3 regions of the Peribacillus sp. NPDC006672 genome follow, and region 3 is predicted to be linked to each of the others. Evidence: predicted binding sites of a transcription regulator. Region 3 holds the regulator's gene; each other region holds the start of a gene.
What was found. The regulator Rex, encoded in region 3, represses fermentation and respiration genes when NADH is low (regulators of the CRP and FNR family bind a similar motif). The targets are predictions, from matches to a motif close to TTGTGAAATATTTCACAA.
Positions count from the first base shown of each region.

Region 1: a site for Rex is predicted at 2,278-2,295, ahead of ACQKKK_RS00485 (L-lactate dehydrogenase). Genes of this name have one in related genera too.
Region 2: a site for Rex is predicted at 2,280-2,297, ahead of ACQKKK_RS09270 (DUF1641 domain-containing protein). Genes of this name have one in related genera too.

Region 1 covers NZ_JBNNOR010000001.1:85,380-91,564, reverse strand. The annotation lists gene ACQKKK_RS00505 (hypothetical protein) at 1-118, opposite strand, end outside; gene ACQKKK_RS00500 (uroporphyrinogen-III synthase) at 125-940, opposite strand; gene ACQKKK_RS00495 (hypothetical protein) at 1,134-1,667, opposite strand; gene ACQKKK_RS00490 (hypothetical protein) at 1,791-2,075, opposite strand; gene ACQKKK_RS00485 (L-lactate dehydrogenase) at 2,456-3,388, shown strand; gene ACQKKK_RS00480 (L-lactate permease) at 3,431-5,005, shown strand; gene ACQKKK_RS00475 (DsbA family oxidoreductase) at 5,116-5,826, opposite strand; gene ACQKKK_RS00470 (RrF2 family transcriptional regulator) at 5,901-6,185, opposite strand, start outside.
Region 2 covers NZ_JBNNOR010000004.1:285,517-291,701, forward strand. The annotation lists gene ACQKKK_RS09250 (STAS domain-containing protein) at 1-149, opposite strand, end outside; gene ACQKKK_RS09255 (Lrp/AsnC family transcriptional regulator) at 272-703, opposite strand; gene ACQKKK_RS09260 (DJ-1/PfpI family protein) at 853-1,437, shown strand; gene ACQKKK_RS09265 (hypothetical protein) at 1,847-2,017, opposite strand; gene ACQKKK_RS09270 (DUF1641 domain-containing protein) at 2,347-2,778, shown strand; gene ACQKKK_RS09275 (NAD(P)/FAD-dependent oxidoreductase) at 2,818-3,999, shown strand; gene ACQKKK_RS09280 (hypothetical protein) at 4,319-4,495, shown strand; gene ACQKKK_RS09285 (hypothetical protein) at 4,646-5,137, opposite strand; partial or broken gene ACQKKK_RS09290 (CotH kinase family protein) at 5,429-6,185, shown strand, end outside.
Region 3 covers NZ_JBNNOR010000032.1:2,150-8,334, reverse strand. The annotation lists gene groES (co-chaperone GroES) at 19-303, opposite strand; gene ACQKKK_RS25810 (CPBP family intramembrane glutamic endopeptidase) at 640-1,365, shown strand; gene ACQKKK_RS25805 (YdiK family protein) at 1,362-1,574, shown strand; gene ACQKKK_RS25800 (redox-sensing transcriptional repressor Rex) at 1,604-2,266, opposite strand; gene moaC (cyclic pyranopterin monophosphate synthase MoaC) at 2,297-2,803, opposite strand; gene abc-f (ribosomal protection-like ABC-F family protein) at 2,935-4,854, shown strand; gene tsaD (tRNA (adenosine(37)-N6)-threonylcarbamoyltransferase complex transferase subunit TsaD) at 5,132-6,145, opposite strand; gene rimI (ribosomal protein S18-alanine N-acetyltransferase) at 6,142-6,185, opposite strand, start outside.

The sequences.
Region 1 (6,185 bases), on a different contig from region 3:
CAAGTCTTTTGCCGGTGCTTTTCCCGCTTACCCCGATGGAGACTTGATTTAACAGCGATTCAATATCCACATCTGCCTTGTTCCAACAAAATAGACTTTGCCCTTGGTCATACCGCACTCACCCTTATCTGCTTGCAATGACCTGATAATATTTCACCAGCTCCACCATTGCACTGCCCATCCGTTGATCTTCTGGATATATGACCCGCTTGATTCCTTCATCTATTACCACCTGTGCCGTTACTTTTCCGACAGCAAGAGCAATCACATCGGATTTAAACCAGTCGATTATTTTATCTTCCACGCCTTGTTCACGGGCAAATTTCATCAAATTACGAGGCTGCGGTGCGCTCGTGAACACGACAGAATCTATTTTCCCTCCAAGAATTTCTTCGATCAGCTGACGCATCGTTTCTTTTTCGGGCGGTATATGTTCGTATGGAAGGATTTCTTTATGCTCCACTTTTTGCTCATCCAGCCAATTCATCAAAAGAGGCGCCGGATCGCCATGAAGCTGCAATGCGACCTTTACATCTCTGGGCAGATGGCCCTCTAGATTGCGAACGAGCCCTGCCGTACTGCCATCATCATCACGGATTAATGGCTGCAGGCCTAGTTTTTTCAGCATATTCACTGTTTTATAACCCCTAGCTGCAATTTTCATGGACTGCAAAGCTTCTATGAAACGATCTCCCGCTTCCATCTTCAATGCCGTTTTATATAATAGTTCCGTCCCTACTCCCGTCGTCAGGATGATCCAATCGAACTCTCCTGCCATCAAACGGGTGACATCCTCTTCCAAATGGGAATCATCAAGGAATACCGTCCCCTGTGCTGGACGAACGAGCGGGACTCCCCCAAGATTATGAACGATTTTACTAAGTTCTTCCGTCTTCCTCGCTCCCAATAAAGCAATGGTCCTGCCTTTAAGCTTACTCATCCATGCCCCTCCTATATGTACATTCATTTTTGAAACCTCTTAATCCATCTCAATCATTATACAAATTTTCAGTCTTTTAAACTATTAAAAACAAAAGTATCTATGCCTTTTTCTTTCTTTTATCTTCTATTAAATTATAGTTTAGCAGCACTTTGCAAAAAGCAGCATTACCCTTGAAATATAATGTCCATGATCATTTCCTGAAATATAAATGCATTAAATTGAATTCATTTTCACCATCACATGAAATGGTATGTATGGCATCCGACTTAATGAATGCTTCACCATCAAGTTCCCCCACTTCGTTCACCATTGAAATTACAAATATATCATCTTCCAGGTTTTTAATAAAACCCTGCACATCACCATCTCCCGTATTAAAAAGTTCAACTGAAACCATGAAGCTATTTTCATGTGCAAAATCCAGAAAACTCAAAAGTAAATCGTCATTTCCATCAACGAATTCAATATGATTTTGTTTTTTTGCCATATATAATCTCTTGATTTTATTAATGTATTTCGTATTGACATTGATTTGGTGAATGCTTTCAAGATAAAGTAAACTGTATCCACCATACATCCCGGTTGAAGTAATATTAGCTGCCACTACAAACGCATCTGACACTTTTAGTATCTTGGCCACACCGAATTTCCTTAAATCATTTGTATCCGAGTATAATTCGACAAGTTCTTCTCTTTCAGAAATTTTAAGCAATTGTTTTTTCATCTTTCAATTCCCTTTCTCCGAAATGATTTATAAGCCCAAATTCTTCATTAAGTTTAAATCCGCTAGTTTTAACTTTCCTTCCAAGTAAAAAAAGACTGCCACCAGGACAGCCAGTTCCATTTATCAATTCTTGTGCACGGCCCTTTGGGCAATTTGCTCATGTTCTTTTTTCACAAAAACATCATATTGAGTGGTTTTATGGCGATTTTGAAAATCCTGGGAACCTAAATTCATAGGCGTTTTCGTTTTGAATTGTATACCCTCGTTTTCCAATTTCGCTATCACCTTAAAATAATTATCATTTCCGAATGCCGTATAGATACAAGTCCAGTATTTATAGGAAATTATTTTGGCAGTTACGATACAGGCTATGACCAAAATCAGCATTCCAATGATGATATAAATCAAACTTCTCAGCCCCTTTTAAACCTTTAGGAATATCCCTTCTTTACACTATATTCTTTTGTGCCATGCATCATCTCCTTTTTAAAACTGCAATCACTTTGCTCAGGATCCGACAACTACTGCAAAGGTGCTACTATCATGTAAAAAAACCTAAATAAATATTTTTGTTTGTTGCAATGTTATAGTGCTATGTAGTACAATTACTTTGTGAAATACTTCACAAAGTAATTGTTTATAACAACTCTGCAAACATAAAAACATGCAAGCCTGCAAATTTTTTACATCTTTTTGTGAAATGTTTCACATACTAAAGGGATGGAGATATCCTTTTAAGTCTTCTCTTTAAAAAGGTTTTACATTCGAAAAAATTGGAGGTATTCATTATGAATTCTACACAGGGAAATAAAGTCGTATTAGTTGGTACTGGTGCAGTTGGATCTAGTTATGCCTATGCTTTGATGAATCAAGGAATATGTGATGAGTTGGTTCTTGTCGATTTGAATCAAGAAAAAGCGAAAGGCGATGTTATGGACCTAGATCATGGTCTTGTGTATGCACCTAGTGCCATGAATATAAAATCCGGATCATACGAGGACTGTAGGGATGCTGCAATCGTAGTCATATGTGCTGGAGCTGCTCAAAAGCCTGGAGAAACCAGGCTAGATCTTGTAAGGAAAAACATGAGCATTTTTGAATCAATCGTAGGCAGCATCATGAAAGCTGGATTTAATGGCATTTTCTTGGTCGCAACGAATCCAGTAGACATTTTGGCATATGCGACATGGAAATTTTCCGGTTTACCGAAAGAAAAAGTGATTGGTTCAGGGACTATCTTGGATTCTGCAAGATTCCGCTCTTTATTAGGGCAAGAATTTAATACCGCACCTACAAGTATCCATGCCTATATCATTGGTGAACATGGTGATTCACAACTTCCGGTTTGGAGCTCTGCCAATTTTTCCGGATTGCCGATAGCTCCAAAATTAAATGAAGCAAGAAAAAAAGAGATTGCCGTTCAAGTCCGTGATGCTGCATACCAGATCATTGAGTCGAAGGGTGCTACGTATTATGGAATCGCCATGGGATTGGCGAGAATCACAAAAGCGATCTTAAAGAATGAAAATGTCGTCTTACCAGTTGGCTCATTGTTGGAAGGCGAATATGGCCATAGTAATGTTTATATTGGTACCCCTACAGTCATTAATCGCACAGGCGCAAAAAACATTGTCGAGCTTACCCTAAACGAGAGCGAAAAAGAACAGTTTGCCCGCTCTGTTCATACGCTTCAAGATATTCAAGCCCAATTTTGGGAGTAGTTCATACACTAACCAGAATTTCTTACGCAGGGAGCTGTCATTATGTTAGTACAAACATACAACCCATTTAATAATCTTGCCATTTCAGCATTAGTTGCAGCTATACCGATCCTTTTATTTCTATTATGCTTGACGATTTTTAAGATGAAAGGAATCCACGCAGCCCTTCTAAACTTATTTGTTACCTTTCTTATCGTCCTTTTCCTCTTTAAGCTACCTTTGGGTGAAGCCATCGGAAGTGTGGCTCAAGGTACGTTCCAAGGGATATGGCCGATTGGCTATATCATCGTGATGGCGGTCTGGTTATATAAAGTCTCTGTGAAATCCGGAAAGTTCGAGGTGTTACGCGGTAGCATAGCAGGGATTTCACAAGACCAACGCCTTCAGCTCTTACTTATTGGTTTTTGCTTTAACGCCTTTCTTGAAGGAGCAGCAGGTTTTGGTGTACCGATCGCAATCTGCGCCGTCCTATTAGTTTCATTGGGATTCAAGCCTTTACAGGCAGCGATGCTTTGTCTAATAGCAAATGGCGCTTCGGGAGCATTTGGGGCAATCGGCATACCGGTTGGCATCATCGGGACATTCGGCTTGGAAAATGTAACATCGATGAATGTGTCCATGATGACGGCCTTAACACTGCCGCTCATTAACTTTACCATTCCGTTTTTATTAATATGGCTGATGGATGGCTTTAAGGGGATCAGAGAAGTATTGCCGGCCATATTAGTGACATCGATTACTTATACGGTGTCCCAGGCGATCATGACCGTTTTTGTAGGCCCAGAGTTAGCTGACATTATTCCATCTCTCTTAACCATGGGGGTGCTGGCTTTATTTCTTAATAAGTGGCAGCCTAAACATCTATTTTTACTCAACGGCAAGGAATTTGAATTCGAAAAACATTCAATTGGCGATATCGTAAAGGCATGGTCTCCATTTTATCTATTGACGCTATTTGTTTTGATTTGGAGCTTTCCTGCCTTTAAAGGACTGTTCTCTCAAGGAGGTATCCTCGAATCGGCTGTCCTGAAATTCATATTTCCGGGATCTTCGATTACGATCGGCATTGATTTAATCGGTGCAACGGGAACAGCGATCTTATTGGCTGCGCTGACGACCATCGCTACGACGAAAGCCATTAATGTCAGTGAAGGTCTTTCCCTCCTGAAAAAAACGGTTTTAGAGTTTCGGATTCCGATCATCATGATCTGTGCGATTATCGGCATAGCCAAATTGATGTCATATGGTGGATTAACAAATGTTTTGGGGGAAGCGGTTGCGACAACAGGACATATATTCCCGCTATTATCACCGCTATTAGGGTGGATCGGCGTGTTCATGACTGGATCTGTAGTAAATAACAATACGTTATTTGCTCCAATACAGGCTACGGCAGGCAACATCATAGGGACAAACTCATCATTATTGGTTTCCGCAAACACTGCCGGGGGGGTCATGGCAAAGCTCGTTTCTCCACAATCGATTGTAATAGCGACGGCTGCAGTTGGCGAAACCGGAAAAGAATCCGCTTTAACGAAAATGACATTGAAATACAGCTTTGGGTTATTAGCCTTCGTGTGCATTTGGACATTTATTTTATCGTTATTCTTTAAGTGAATCCAAGTAAAACTCACGGCTTCGAAAAAGACTGCATCCAAGATGATCAGTTCATCTTGAATGCAGCCTTTTTACATTTAAAGCAAACGCTCTTGTCCTTCCTAGCCGGTTTATTTTTCCGGCACGTTACAAGAACCGTCCGTACAGGCTTCACCTGTTGCTGGATCATTCACCATTTGCAGCGGATTTTCCTCGGCCCATATTTTTTTCAGCGTATCGAGGAATGCTTCTGTTGGCTGTGCGCCGGAGATGCCATACTTGCGGTTGATGACAAAGAAGGGAACACCGGTTATTCCAAGCTGGCTGCCTTCCTGCTCATCGCCCCTTACTTCCGCAGTGAATGCCATCCCGGCGAGAATGGCTTCAGCTTCAGACTTATCAAGACCAGCCTCTTCGGCTAACTTAACCAATGTAGCATGATCGCCAATATGCTTGCCTTCGGTAAAGTATGCTTTGAACAGGAGCTCGTTCATTTCATTCTCTTTACCTTTTGATTCAGCAAGGTACATCAAGCGGTGTGCATCAAATGAATTCGTTAAAACCACTTTGTCCAAATGATATTCGAGACCCAATTCTTTAGCCTGCTGTGTCAGGTTTTGATTGTTCGCTTCCACATCCGCTTGAGACATGTTGTATTTCTTGGCCAGCATTTCATTTTGGGACATATTGATATCCCGCTCAGCCTCTGGGTTCAACTCAAAGCTGCGAAACGCTACCTCCACCTGCTCTTTATTTTCAAATTGCTTCAAAGCCTCTTCGAATCGACGCTTCCCTATATAACAGAACGGACATTGATAATCCGACCAAATTTCCACCTTCATGTAAATTCCTCCTTATATTAAATGCAACCACATTAAGCACATTATATATTCCAGGGTATCCTCTTGCAAGGATATTACCCTAGACACTCTTTTTCAAAATGGGTGAAGTCGACTTTTTTCATGAATTCTTCTAATGTATAGCCCTTTAATAGGCGCAACGTTTCCTTTTCGGCCTCGTTCATGATTTCCTCCAAAGCCGTATCCAGCTGCTTCCCGACTTCACCGCATTCGCTCGTTTCCATACAAACAAGGCATTCCGGCCGCACCGCTTGATACACATCCGCCAAAGTAAGCTCGGAAGCAGGCACCTTCAAGCTATATCCCCCATCACGGCCTTCCTTTGTTTCGACGATGCCCTC
Region 2 (6,185 bases), on a different contig from region 3:
TTATTCAAAAGGTCGACATTTCCAATCAGCAGAATTTCTTCGATTTTATCCCTGACATTGACAGCTTCTGATAAAAGATATTCTTCAAACTCACTTTTATTCTGCAAAAGGAATTCCATTATTTTTTCTTCCTCATAAACAAAACTCACTCTTCCCCACTCCCTTTTTGAACTCCAACTGTGATTTTTGTTACTATTTACTTTCTATATGGGTGGAGTTTTTTCCTGCTAATTGCTCCTATATTAAAAAATAGTAAATGGGTAACAACCGGTTACATCTCCTCGCTAGAAAAAACATTTTTCGATGCGGAAGAAAATATCAGGTGGGTGGACGATTTCCCATATTTAATGGCTTCATCAACGAAGTCCTCCAGTGTTTCCATGGAAAATGTACTTATTTTAATAAGATAACTGTATTGACCGGCTAGCCGGTGGCATTCGAGTACTTCCGGATGGTTCAAGCTAAATTGATAAAAGTCTTTACATCTATCCGTTTCGAATAATATGAATGCTGTTATGCTCCTATCAAGTTTTTCAAGGGATATTTCCGTTTTATATCCTTTTATCACTCCGCTTTCCTCTAATTTATTCACACGTTCTTTCGTTGCTGGGGCTGTTAAGGAAACTTCATGTGCCAGTTCTTTCATTGACATGCGCCCATTATTCTCCAGCAAGGAAAGTATCTTTTTATCCGTTCGATCCAATTCAATCACCCTCACTTTTCATTATTAATAAAATTCACCTAAATACATTATAAAATAAATAGAAATGGGATGATTACATAATTTATCGTATGTATTAGGGAACTCGCTTTTTATATAATAAATACAAATATAAATAAGGGGGATGCACGATGAAAAAAGTATTGATGCTGCTTTCCAATGGATTCGAAGCGGTTGAAGCAAGCGTGTTTACAGATGTATTGGGCTGGAATAAATTAGAGGGTGACGGTACGACTGATCTGGTTACAGTGGGACTTCATGAACAATTGAAATGCACATGGAATTTCATCGTGCAGCCGGAATTGACCCTCGATCAAGTGAACCTTGATGACTTCGATGCTTTGGCCATTCCAGGAGGTTTTGAAGAAGCAGGTTTCTATGAGGATGCTTATGATCAGCGGTTTCTTGATGTGATCAAGTATTTTCATGATAAGAACAAAATCATTGCAACCATTTGTGTAGGTTCTCTTCCACTTGGAAAAAGCGGGATATTGCATGGAAGAAAAGCAACTACATACAACCATCCAACCAGTAAGAGACAGGGGCAGCTAAAAGATTTTGGTGCGATTGTCGTTAATGAACCGATTGTCGTCACGGACAATATCATTACTTCCTACAATCCATCCACAGGATTCGATGTTGCCTTTACGCTCTTGGAAATGCTCACTTCCAAAGATAATTGTAAACATGTGAAGGAATTGATGGGCTTCCATTAGGAATGTCTTCGAAACCCACATGATATTTAAATGTTGATTTCCGCTCAAGAAACTCGCTTTCCGCGGGCGGTAGGGGAGCCTCCTCGCTTGCGCCTGCGGGGTCTCCCCTAGACGCGCTTTTCCCGCAGGAGTCTCGAACACCCGCTCCAATCAACTTAAAATTTAGATAAAAATCATACCCGAGGAGTTGTAGGTGTTTCTTTGGGTCAGTTGGTTCGGGAACATTCCCCCTTTCTCCTACAGTGTTGAAGAAACCAAAGCAATTAAAGAAAGTACCACGTATCGTGGGGTGCGGAATTTTTAAATTCTGCACCCCTTTTTGTCTACAAACTGAGGTTTCGATAGAGGATTTTTCAAAAAAGGAGCAAAATTAAGTAAGCATAACAATTTCGCTATGCTTACAGCATTACTATTTATCAGGTGTTTCCAATGTGCCTTCCTCACTGTTTTTGAGGTAAACTTCAGAAATTCCATTCATGCCTTCCAATAGTTGTTCTTTAGTATAGTCCATACTGCCAACCAGTTTATTTTGCCTCTTATCATTATTCTCTTCTACAAATTTTGATTCTGAATCCGCCACATTTTTCACCTCCATCAATTTAGGATGGCGAATAAAGATGGAAATATGTATGATGATGATAGATACGAACTCTGGGATAAAATATAGATTTTCGTAAAGTATTTCAGATCAAACATAGACCATTCATTAAATTGGTCTATCAAATATGCAGGAAAAGCGCATTTTATGTATATTTTTAAAAAATCAGCTGTTTTCATGAAGCTAAAGGGATATACTATAGGATAGCTTTCATTACATTTTTAAAAGTAATTTTTGTCACACTTTGTGTAATTATTTACAAGTTTTTCTAATTACATCAACAAAATGCTTATTGCAAAGGAGAATTGGATATGTCAGAAACGATTACCCAATCACAAACTGAACAAATTAATGCCCGCCAAAAACAATTAGATGTACTGGACCAATTATTAAAGCCTGAGGTTCAGGAATCATTGAACACTTTAGTTGAGCAGTTACCAAAACTGACTGAATTAGTGAATATTTTAACAAAGTCTTATGATTTCGCTCAATCGGTTGCGACTGATGATGTTTTGAAAAATGATACGGTCAGCGCCATTTCGGAGATCGCGACACCTGTAGTCCATTCAGTGAAAGGGCTAGCGGCTAATGCCATCGAAGCTAAGGATCGTGCTGAAGTGAATAATGATGTGATCGGTCTTTTTGGTCTGTTAAGGATGATGAAAGATCCGCAAGCACAAAAACTTTTCCGTTTCGCCCAAGCTTTTCTTGAAGTCTCTTCAGAACGTAAAAACCAAAAATAATTTCATAAACTTTCAATCAGTAAGGACGGGGGATTAACTATGTCAAAACAAATCGTCATCTTAGGTGCAGGTTACGCAGGATTACTATCTGCCTTATCCGTACGTGAATATTACAGTAAAGATGAAGTGCAGGTTACAGTGGTGAACCAATTTCCAACGCACCAAATCATCACCGAATTGCACCGCCTTGCAGGCGGATCTATTTCTGAACAAGCCGTTTCGATTCCTTTGGAAAAACTTTTTAAAGGAAAAGATATCGACCTTACCATTTCAAAAGTGGAGTCTTTCTCAGTCGATAAAAAAGAAGTGAAACTTGCCAATGGTTCCACTTTATCTTATGATGCCCTAGTTGTTGCTTTGGGAAGCCAAACAGGATTCTTCGGCATTCCGGGACTTGAGGAAAACAGCATGGTCTTGAAATCCGTTAATGATGCAAACAAAATTTACAAACATATCGAAGATCGCATCCGTGAATATGCACAAACGAATAACGAAGCGGACGCTACAATCGTAATCGGCGGCGGCGGATTGACTGGTGTCGAGTTAATCGGTGAAATCGTGGATCATTTCCCTAAAATCGCCAAAAAATTCGGAGTGGACTTCAAGGACTTGAAAATCAAGCTTGTGGAAGCTGGTCCAAAAATCCTTCCAGTCCTGCCTGATCACTTAATTGAACGTGCCATGTCCAGCTTGGAAGCACGCGGCGTTGAATTCTTGACAGGTCTGCCTGTAACGGGTGTTAAAGGAAATCAAATCGAATTGAAAGATGGACAAACGATCGAAGCCAATACGCTTGTTTGGACAGGCGGAGTCGCAGCACTTCCTATCGTAGGCGAATCAGGCCTTGAAGTGGATCGCGGCAAAGCAACCGTTAATGAGTATTTGCAATCCAAATCCCATAATGACGTATTCGTTGTCGGAGACAGTGCCGTTGCTTTCCCTCCAGAAGGCGGCCGTCCATACGCTCCTACTGCACAAAATGCTTGGCAAATGGGTGAGCTTGTTGGCTACAACCTATATGCAGCCTTTGAAGGCAAGAAACTAGAAGAATTTTCACCTATCAACTCAGGTACACTTGCGAGCCTTGGCCGTAAGGATGCAGTGGCAACCGTTGGGGCCAATAACACTTCCCTTAAAGGTCTGCCGGCTACATTGATGAAAGAAGCAAGTAATGTTCGCTATCTATCACACATCAAAGCCCTATTCAGCCTGGCTTATTAATTTATTATAGCCGTGACGTGACATCTAGTTCATTTACATGTCCGCGGTACATGCCCTTTCTTCCCGATCATCGGGATTAAAGGGCATTTTTTTCATAAATTTATTAAAATGCCTGATCATGATGCAATGATTGACGAAAGATGTTAGCAATGGACAGTACTCCATTTTGTTGCTTTTCCATTCTATAAATCTTCTAGGATTAGGCAACTCTCCTAAATCCTCTCCGTTAATTTTTATTAGCCCGTTTGTCGTTAACTAACGCTCAAGTTTGTACCATTGCGCATATCATAAAATTAACCTTATTAAAGGAGGGGTCTGTATGCCGAAAGGGAAAAAAGGAAAAGCAGCTTCATCTGGCAGTTCATCTACCGGTAGCACTTCTACTGGCAGCAAGTCCACTGGCAGTAAATCCACTGGCAGTAAGTCCACTGGCAGTAAGTCCACTGGCAGTAAATCCACTGGACAAAAATCTACTGGTAACACAACTACTGATTGACGAAAGATGTTAACAATGGACATACTCCATTTTGTTGCTTATCCATTCTATAAATCTTCTAGGATTAGGCAACTCTCCTAAATCCTCTCCGTTAATTTTTATTAGCCCGTTTGTCGTTAACTTACGCTCAAGTATGTACCATTGCGCATATCATAAAATTAACCTTATTAAAGGAGGGGTCTGTATGCCGAAAGGGAAAAAAGGAAAAGCAGCTTCATCTAGCAGTTCATCTACCGGTAGCACTTCTACTGGCAGCAAGTCTACTGGCAGCACATCTACCGGTAGTACTTCTACTGGCAGCAAGTCTACTGGCAGCACATCTACCGGTAGCACTTCTACCGGTAGTTCTACTGGTAGCACATCTACCGGTAGCACTTCTACCGGTAGCACATCTACTGGTAGCACATCTACTGGCAGCACATCTACTGGCAGCACATCTACTGGCAGCACATCTACTGGCAGCACATCTACTGGCAGCACATCTACTGGCAGCATAACTACTGGCTGCACAACTACTGATATCTCAACTACTGATATCTCAACTACTGGCACAACTACTGGTATCACAATTATTGGAATCACAGCTACTGGCGACACAACTACTGGCTGCACATCTACTGGCAGCACAACTACTGGCGACACAACTACAACAACTTCAACTTCAAGTTCAACTTCAAGTTCAAGTTCAAGCTCAAGCTCAAGTTCAAGCTCAAGTTCAAGCTCAACTTCAAGTTCAAGTTCAAGTTCAAGCTCATGCTCAAGCTCGTCCACTGGACGTAGCAAAAAAAGAAGAAGAAGATAGATAGTTAAATGTAAAATGCTTCAGCTTGATTAATCCCTGATTGATCAAGTGGAAGTATTTTATGATATTACGGCTTCATTAAGGTCAAGACTGTCCATAAAACATCTTTTACAAGAAAGGAAGGTGAGTGTATGTCTTATCATATTCCATCTTATTTCTTAATGATAGAAGAAGAAGATCTAGAAGATTTACGTGCGGACATATGGAGCGATGACCCCATTCCCGCCTATTTGAAAGTAGAAAACGACATTTATGATATCGATATTGCCTATCGGGGCTCTTATACCCGCAAATTCCGAAAAAGATCCTATTGGATTGATTTCATCGAGCCAGATCGATTCTTTGACGCCCACAAAATCCATCTCAATGCCGAATACAGAGATCCTTCCCTCATTCGCAATAAACTCTCACTCGATTTCTTTCAAGACCTTGGTGTCCTATCCCCTCAAAGCCAACACATCAACCTAATCCGAAATGACACGTTTAAAGGTGTGTATTTACAATTGGATTCCGTCGATGAGTTTTTTTTAGAAAAAAGAGGACTTCCTGCCGGTCCGATTTATTATGCTGTCAACAATAATGCCAACTTTTCATTGGAAAGGGATGGGAAAGCGAAAGATTCCCTTACGTCAGGCTATAAACAAGCGTTTGGCAAACCCGCAGATGATGAATATCTAATCGAATTCATCAAAGAAATCAACACCACCCCACTTGCAAAGTTTCCTGAAGTAGTCTCGCAGCATCTTGATATCCATAAATACTTACGCTGGCTGGTTGGAGTCATTTGCACCATGAATAACGACGGTTTCACTCATAACTATGCACTATATCGCAATAATAAAACGAAGTTATTTGAAATCATTCCTTGGGATTACGATGCCACTTGGG
Region 3 (6,185 bases):
GTTAAGTATGATGTATAATTAGCCGATAACAGCTAGAATGTCGCTTTCACGTAAAATTAAGTATTCAGTATCTTCGTATTTAACTTCAGTACCTGCATATTTTGAGAAGATAATTAGATCGCCTTGGGCAACCTCTAAAGCAACACGTTCGCCATTTTCAAGGACACGGCCAGTACCAACAGCTACTACCTTACCTTCTTGTGGCTTTTCTTTTGCAGTATCAGGAAGAACAATACCGCTTGCAGTTTTTTCTTCAGATTGAACTAGTTCAATAATAACGCGATCACCTAATGGTTTTAACAAGTGAAACAACCTCCTCATATTCTCTTGATAATTTGTTTCATGATTATTAGCACTCTTCACTATCGAGTGCTAACACATTTATAATATTAAATAAACCGAGCCTTTTTTGCAAGTATCTTATCGAAAATTTTTTATTAATTTCTGATAAATTACGGGTATACTACTTTAGCATAATGATTCTTTTAACAAAGGAACTGAAATGTTTTGTTAGGGGTACCTTTAAGTGGTGTTCTGTCTCATTATTTGATACCATTTTGGAGTATGCGTTTATAGATTGTCCCCATATCAGAAACGTTCTAAGCGGAATGGGTGACTAAATAAAAGGAGTTTTCATCTTTGAAAAAAGAATATTGGTTCGTCATCATCACTTACATTGCTATGCATTTATCCACTATTGTTGGGGTGCCCCTTTTCATGCTGATTGGGTCTTCAACTGGAATGCCTGCTGATGAACTCCAAGTGAAGTCTGCAGCATACTGGATCGTATTCAGCTTTCTCGTCGCTCTATCCTTGGTCCTGTTGTTAATGAGAAAAGATATGAAGGAAAAGATGGACAGAAGCACTTCAGCTTCCATTCCCACGTCTATATTATGGGCATTTGCGGGAGTGTTCCTCGCTCTTTTTGCGCAAAGCATTGCTGGATACATTGAACAGATGCTCGGGGTAAAGACTGAATCTGAAAATACACAGCAGCTCATTTCACTCATTTACCAAGTTCCCATAGTCATTTTCGTCACTTCAGTTATTGGACCTATATTGGAAGAAATCATTTTTCGGAAAATCATTTTCGGATCACTTCATAAACGCTTTAACTTCTTTATTTCAGCTTTACTCAGTTCAGTTATTTTTGGCTTGGCGCATGGTGAACTCGAACATCTTCTTTTATATTCGGCAATGGGCTTTACCTTTGCTTTTCTTTATGCGCAAACGGGCCGCATCCTCGTTTCCATAAGTGCACATATTGCGATGAATACGCTTGTTATCATCTTTCAAGTTGTATATCGGGAAGATATTGAGAAGATGCTAGATACTGCACAGGCCTTCATCGGAGGTTTATTATGAAACGTCAATCACCATTATTCATGGGTATCATCTATGCAGGCTTAGGAGCTCTTTTTACCGCTATCGCGATTCAAACCGTCAGTTCTTCGGGATGGGGAATCTTTGCCTACATACTTGTACTAATTGCGACTCTAGACTTTGGATCGGGATTACGCATGATCATGCTTCACTTCAAGATTAAAGCCGCCCAAAAAAATAAGAAAAAATAAAAAAACGCTGCGAAGATGCAGCGTTTTTTTCATTCCTCCAATGCAGCTTCTTCCACTACAGGATAATGTTTCAGAAAGTAGATGAGCGACTGAAGCTCCACGGCCAGGTCAATGTGGTGAACCCTTATGGATGGGGGTACCGTCAGCCGTGCAGGTGTGAAATTCAATATTCCCTTTATATCAGCTTTGACTAGACGATCGGTTATCGTCTGTGCTACCTGAGCAGGTACTGTCAAAATAGCCGCAGTGATATTATTTTCCTGCAATAGTGTATCGATTTGATCCATATGATAGATTGGCACATCAGCTATTCGCTTGCCGACCTTATCTTCAGAAACTTCAAATGCCATTTCAATCTTCGTATTATTGTTTTTCATGAAATTGTAATTTAAAAAAGCGGTCCCTAAATTTCCCACTCCGATTAAAGCGACTTTTGTCAGTTCATCTTGATCTAATGTTTTTCTAAAGAAGGATAATAAATAATTGACATTGTAGCCGTATCCTTTTTTTCCAAGCGCTCCAAAGTAGGAAAAATCACGGCGAATGGTAGCAGAATCCACCTTTACAGCTTCGCTTAGCTCTGCCGAGGAAACTCTTTGTTTGCCTGAGGAATGTAAGTTCTTTAAAAATCGATAATACAATGGCAACCTTTTGGCTGTTGCCTGCGGTATCTTTGGGTCATGGTTCATCATTCTTCCCCGCCTTCACACATGCTTTTCAACTTAATCTCTATCTGTTTGATTTACTTGTCTCTTATAATCGTTACTAGACACTCCGCCTGTTTTCTCTACTAAGAATGTAGGCCCGATTACCATTCCCTTATCAATGGCCTTACACATGTCATAAATAGTCAAGGCAGTTACGGATGCAGCTGTTAACGCTTCCATTTCCACACCTGTACTCCCTTTTGTCTTAGCTTCTGTTTCAATCCTAAGCCTATATCCTTCATCTTCTTTTTCCCATTCAAAGGCTATATTGACCCCTTGCAGAGCAATAGGGTGGCACATTGGAATTATATTGGATGTATTTTTGCTAGCCATGATTCCTGCAACCTGTGCAACGGCCAGTACATCACCTTTTTTCATTTTCTGGTTCGTGACCAACTCATATATTTCATCGTTCAATAAAATGCTCGATTGAGCTATTGCCGTCCGGGAAGTTTCAGGTTTAGCACTCACATCAACCATTTTGGCCCGGCCTTGTTCATTAAAATGCGTTAAGTCTCCCATTTAAGTAACCCCTCCTAAATCATACACTATTATTCCACTTTATGTAACAGCTTGTTTTTGCTTGGAACCAAGCTGTTGCCGATAATAACTATAATACGTTACACTAACAATAATCAATTGAGGTGAAATCTATGATTTTATTACAAATCAATCAACTATCGAAATATTATGGAGCTGAACTTATTTTATCAAATATGAAGCTCGAAGTTCAAAATAAGGATAGAATTGCACTTGTCGGCCGAAATGGCGCTGGAAAATCTACTCTGCTAAAAATCATAGCCGGGCAGCTTTCCCATGATGGCGGTGAAATAATCAAACCAAAAGGCGTCACCATCGGATATATGGCACAGGATACGGGACTGGAATCGGAACTAACCATTTGGGATGAAATGCTGACTGTATTCAAGGACCTTTTAGAACAAGAAAAGGAGCTGCGTCGCCTTGAGGCTGATATGGCCAGACCTGACATCTTTGAAAATGAAGCTATCTACCAAAAAGTATTAAATGAATATGACACTTTGATGGTAGCTTTCAAAGAGAAGGGCGGTTATCAATATGAAGCGGATATCCGTTCCGTATTACATGGACTTCAGTTTGCTGACTTTGACTATTCTACCCTAATTTCCACTCTAAGCGGTGGGCAAAAAACAAGGCTTGCTTTAGGGAAGCTGCTTTTAAGGAAACCGGATATATTGATTCTGGATGAGCCGACGAACCATTTGGATATCGAAACCCTCTCCTGGCTTGAACAATATTTACAAGGCTACCAAGGAGCTGTCCTTATTGTTTCCCATGACCGCTATTTTCTAGATAAAGTTGTAAACCAGGTATATGAAATTACCCGGAATAACATGAAAAAGTACTATGGCAATTATAGTTCTTACCTAGAGGGAAAAGCGGAAGATTATGAGCGGGATATGAAGCTGTTCGAGAAACAACAAGGGGAAATCGAAAAGCTTCGCGACTTTGTCCAACGCAATATCACAAGGGCTTCCACCACGAAAAGAGCACAAAGCCGACGCAAACAGCTCGAAAAGATGGATGTATTGGACAAGCCGCAAGGTGATGAAAAGTCCGCTAATTTTTCATTTCAGATTGAAAGGCAAAGTGGAAATGAAGTGCTTCACCTTCAGGATTTGGCTATCGGTTACGAAGGGGAAACGGTATCAAAAAATATAAATTCCCGGATGACAAAAGGAGAGAGCATAGCTCTTGTTGGCCCAAATGGCGTTGGAAAATCAACGTTATTGAAAACGATCATCTCTAAGCTGCCTGCACTTTCTGGGAATTTCCGTTTTGGAACGAACGTCGAAGTCAGCTACTACGATCAGGAACAGGCAAACCTTGTCTCCAATAAACGTGTACTCAATGAATTATGGGATGACTATCCCCTTAAACCGGAAAAGGACATACGGACCGTACTCGGTAATTTCCTTTTTAGTGGGGACGATGTTTTAAAAACCGTTTCCACACTAAGCGGCGGCGAAAAGGCCAGGCTAGCTCTAGCCAAAATGATGATGGAAAAAGGGAATTTTTTAATTCTTGATGAACCAACAAACCATTTGGACCTCGACAGTAAATTGGTGCTTGAAAACGCCTTGATCGATTATCCGGGAACCATACTTTTCGTCTCACATGACCGCTATTTCATAAATCGGATAGCAACGAAAGTGATCGAGCTCTCCAAAGACGGAAACGAAGAATTCCTCGGTGATTATGATTACTACGTAGAGAAGAAACAGGAGCAAGCTGAAATCAAAGCACTTGAACAGGAAAATCAAGCGAAAACCTTAGATGTAGCCGTAGAAAAAACAAATTATAAAATCGATAAGGAAGCAAAAAAAGCTGAACGCCAGCGAAAACGGCGCATTGAGGAAATCGAGGCGGCCATGGAGCTCCTTGAAACCGAAATAAACGAATACAATGAACACCTTTGTGACCCAAATGTTTTCCAGGACCATGAGAAAGTAATGGAAGTCCAAACAAAGCTTGATAAAGCACAGGAAAAATTAGACCTGCTTCTCGAAGAATGGGCTGAACTGGAAGAATGACAATTGACCGAGTCAAATGACTCGGTCTTTTCTTTTTCCAGTTAAAATGCCCCTAAAAGTTATCCACAAAATTGTTAACAAATTACTTACCGTTTACTAGCCATTAATTTGAGTTATACACATAATCCACAGAAACATATCCACTTATCCACAAAATCCCCATTTATACACATGCAGTTTGATTATCGAATAAACTTTATCCACAGAATATTCTATTTTTTTATTAAACACGATAAAAAGACAGGTACCCGAAGTTAAGGTCCTGTCTTCACGTCAATTAAAATGCTTCTATATCCAATCCGGGATTTCCGTTCAAATCCAATCCGGAGCGTTTACCTTTTTCAAACATGACACTGCCGGCAGCACCGATCATGGCCGCATTGTCCGTACACAGATAGAGGGGCGGAATGGATATATCCATAGGTAAATCCTTAAAAGCTTCCGTTAATGCTCCCCTCAGGCCTTTATTTGCCGCAACTCCTCCAGCGAGCAATACCTGTTTCACATTATATTCCTTGGCAGCCTTAACAGCCTTTATTACAAGGACTTCTATCACGCTTGCTTGGAAACTTGCCGCCAAATCTTTAGGTTCAATTTTTTCCCCGCGCTGTTCTGCATTATGCAAAGTGTTGATAACAGCTGATTTCAAACCGCTGAAAGAAAAGTCATAGCTGCCATCCAACCATGCCCGAGGCAGTTTCAAAGTAGGTGAACCTTCTTGTGCAAGTCTATCGATATGAGGGCCACCAGGATAAGGGAGCCCCAAGGTTCGAGCCACTTTATCATACGCCTCTCCTGCTGCATCATCCCGCGTCTCCCCTATCACCTTGAAAGAACCCGGTTCTTCCAAAAGAACCAATTCAGTATGCCCCCCCGAAACGACCAAAGAAAGGGCAGGATATTGGATCTCCTGAATAAGTCTATTTGCATAGATATGGCCCGCTATATGATGCGTACCTACAATCGGGATTCCATGTGCAAAAGCTACAGCCTTAGCCGCATTAACGCCTATTAATAGTGCCCCTACAAGTCCAGGGCCTTCTGTAACGGCAATGGCATCCAAATCTTCATATGTCACACCTGCCTGAAGCAGCGCCTCTTCAAGAACAATCGTAATTTGCTCTACATGGTGACGGGAAGCTATTTCGGGGACGACTCCGCCAAAACGTTTATGGCTTTCTATTTGTGAAGCCACGACATTGCTCAGTATCTCTGTTCCATTTTTTATGACAGCTGCCGCAGTTTCGTCGCAGCTCGTTTCAATTCCTAATATAAGTTGATTAGTTTTCATGAAAAATTCACCCACATAACATAAGCATCTTCTTGATTAT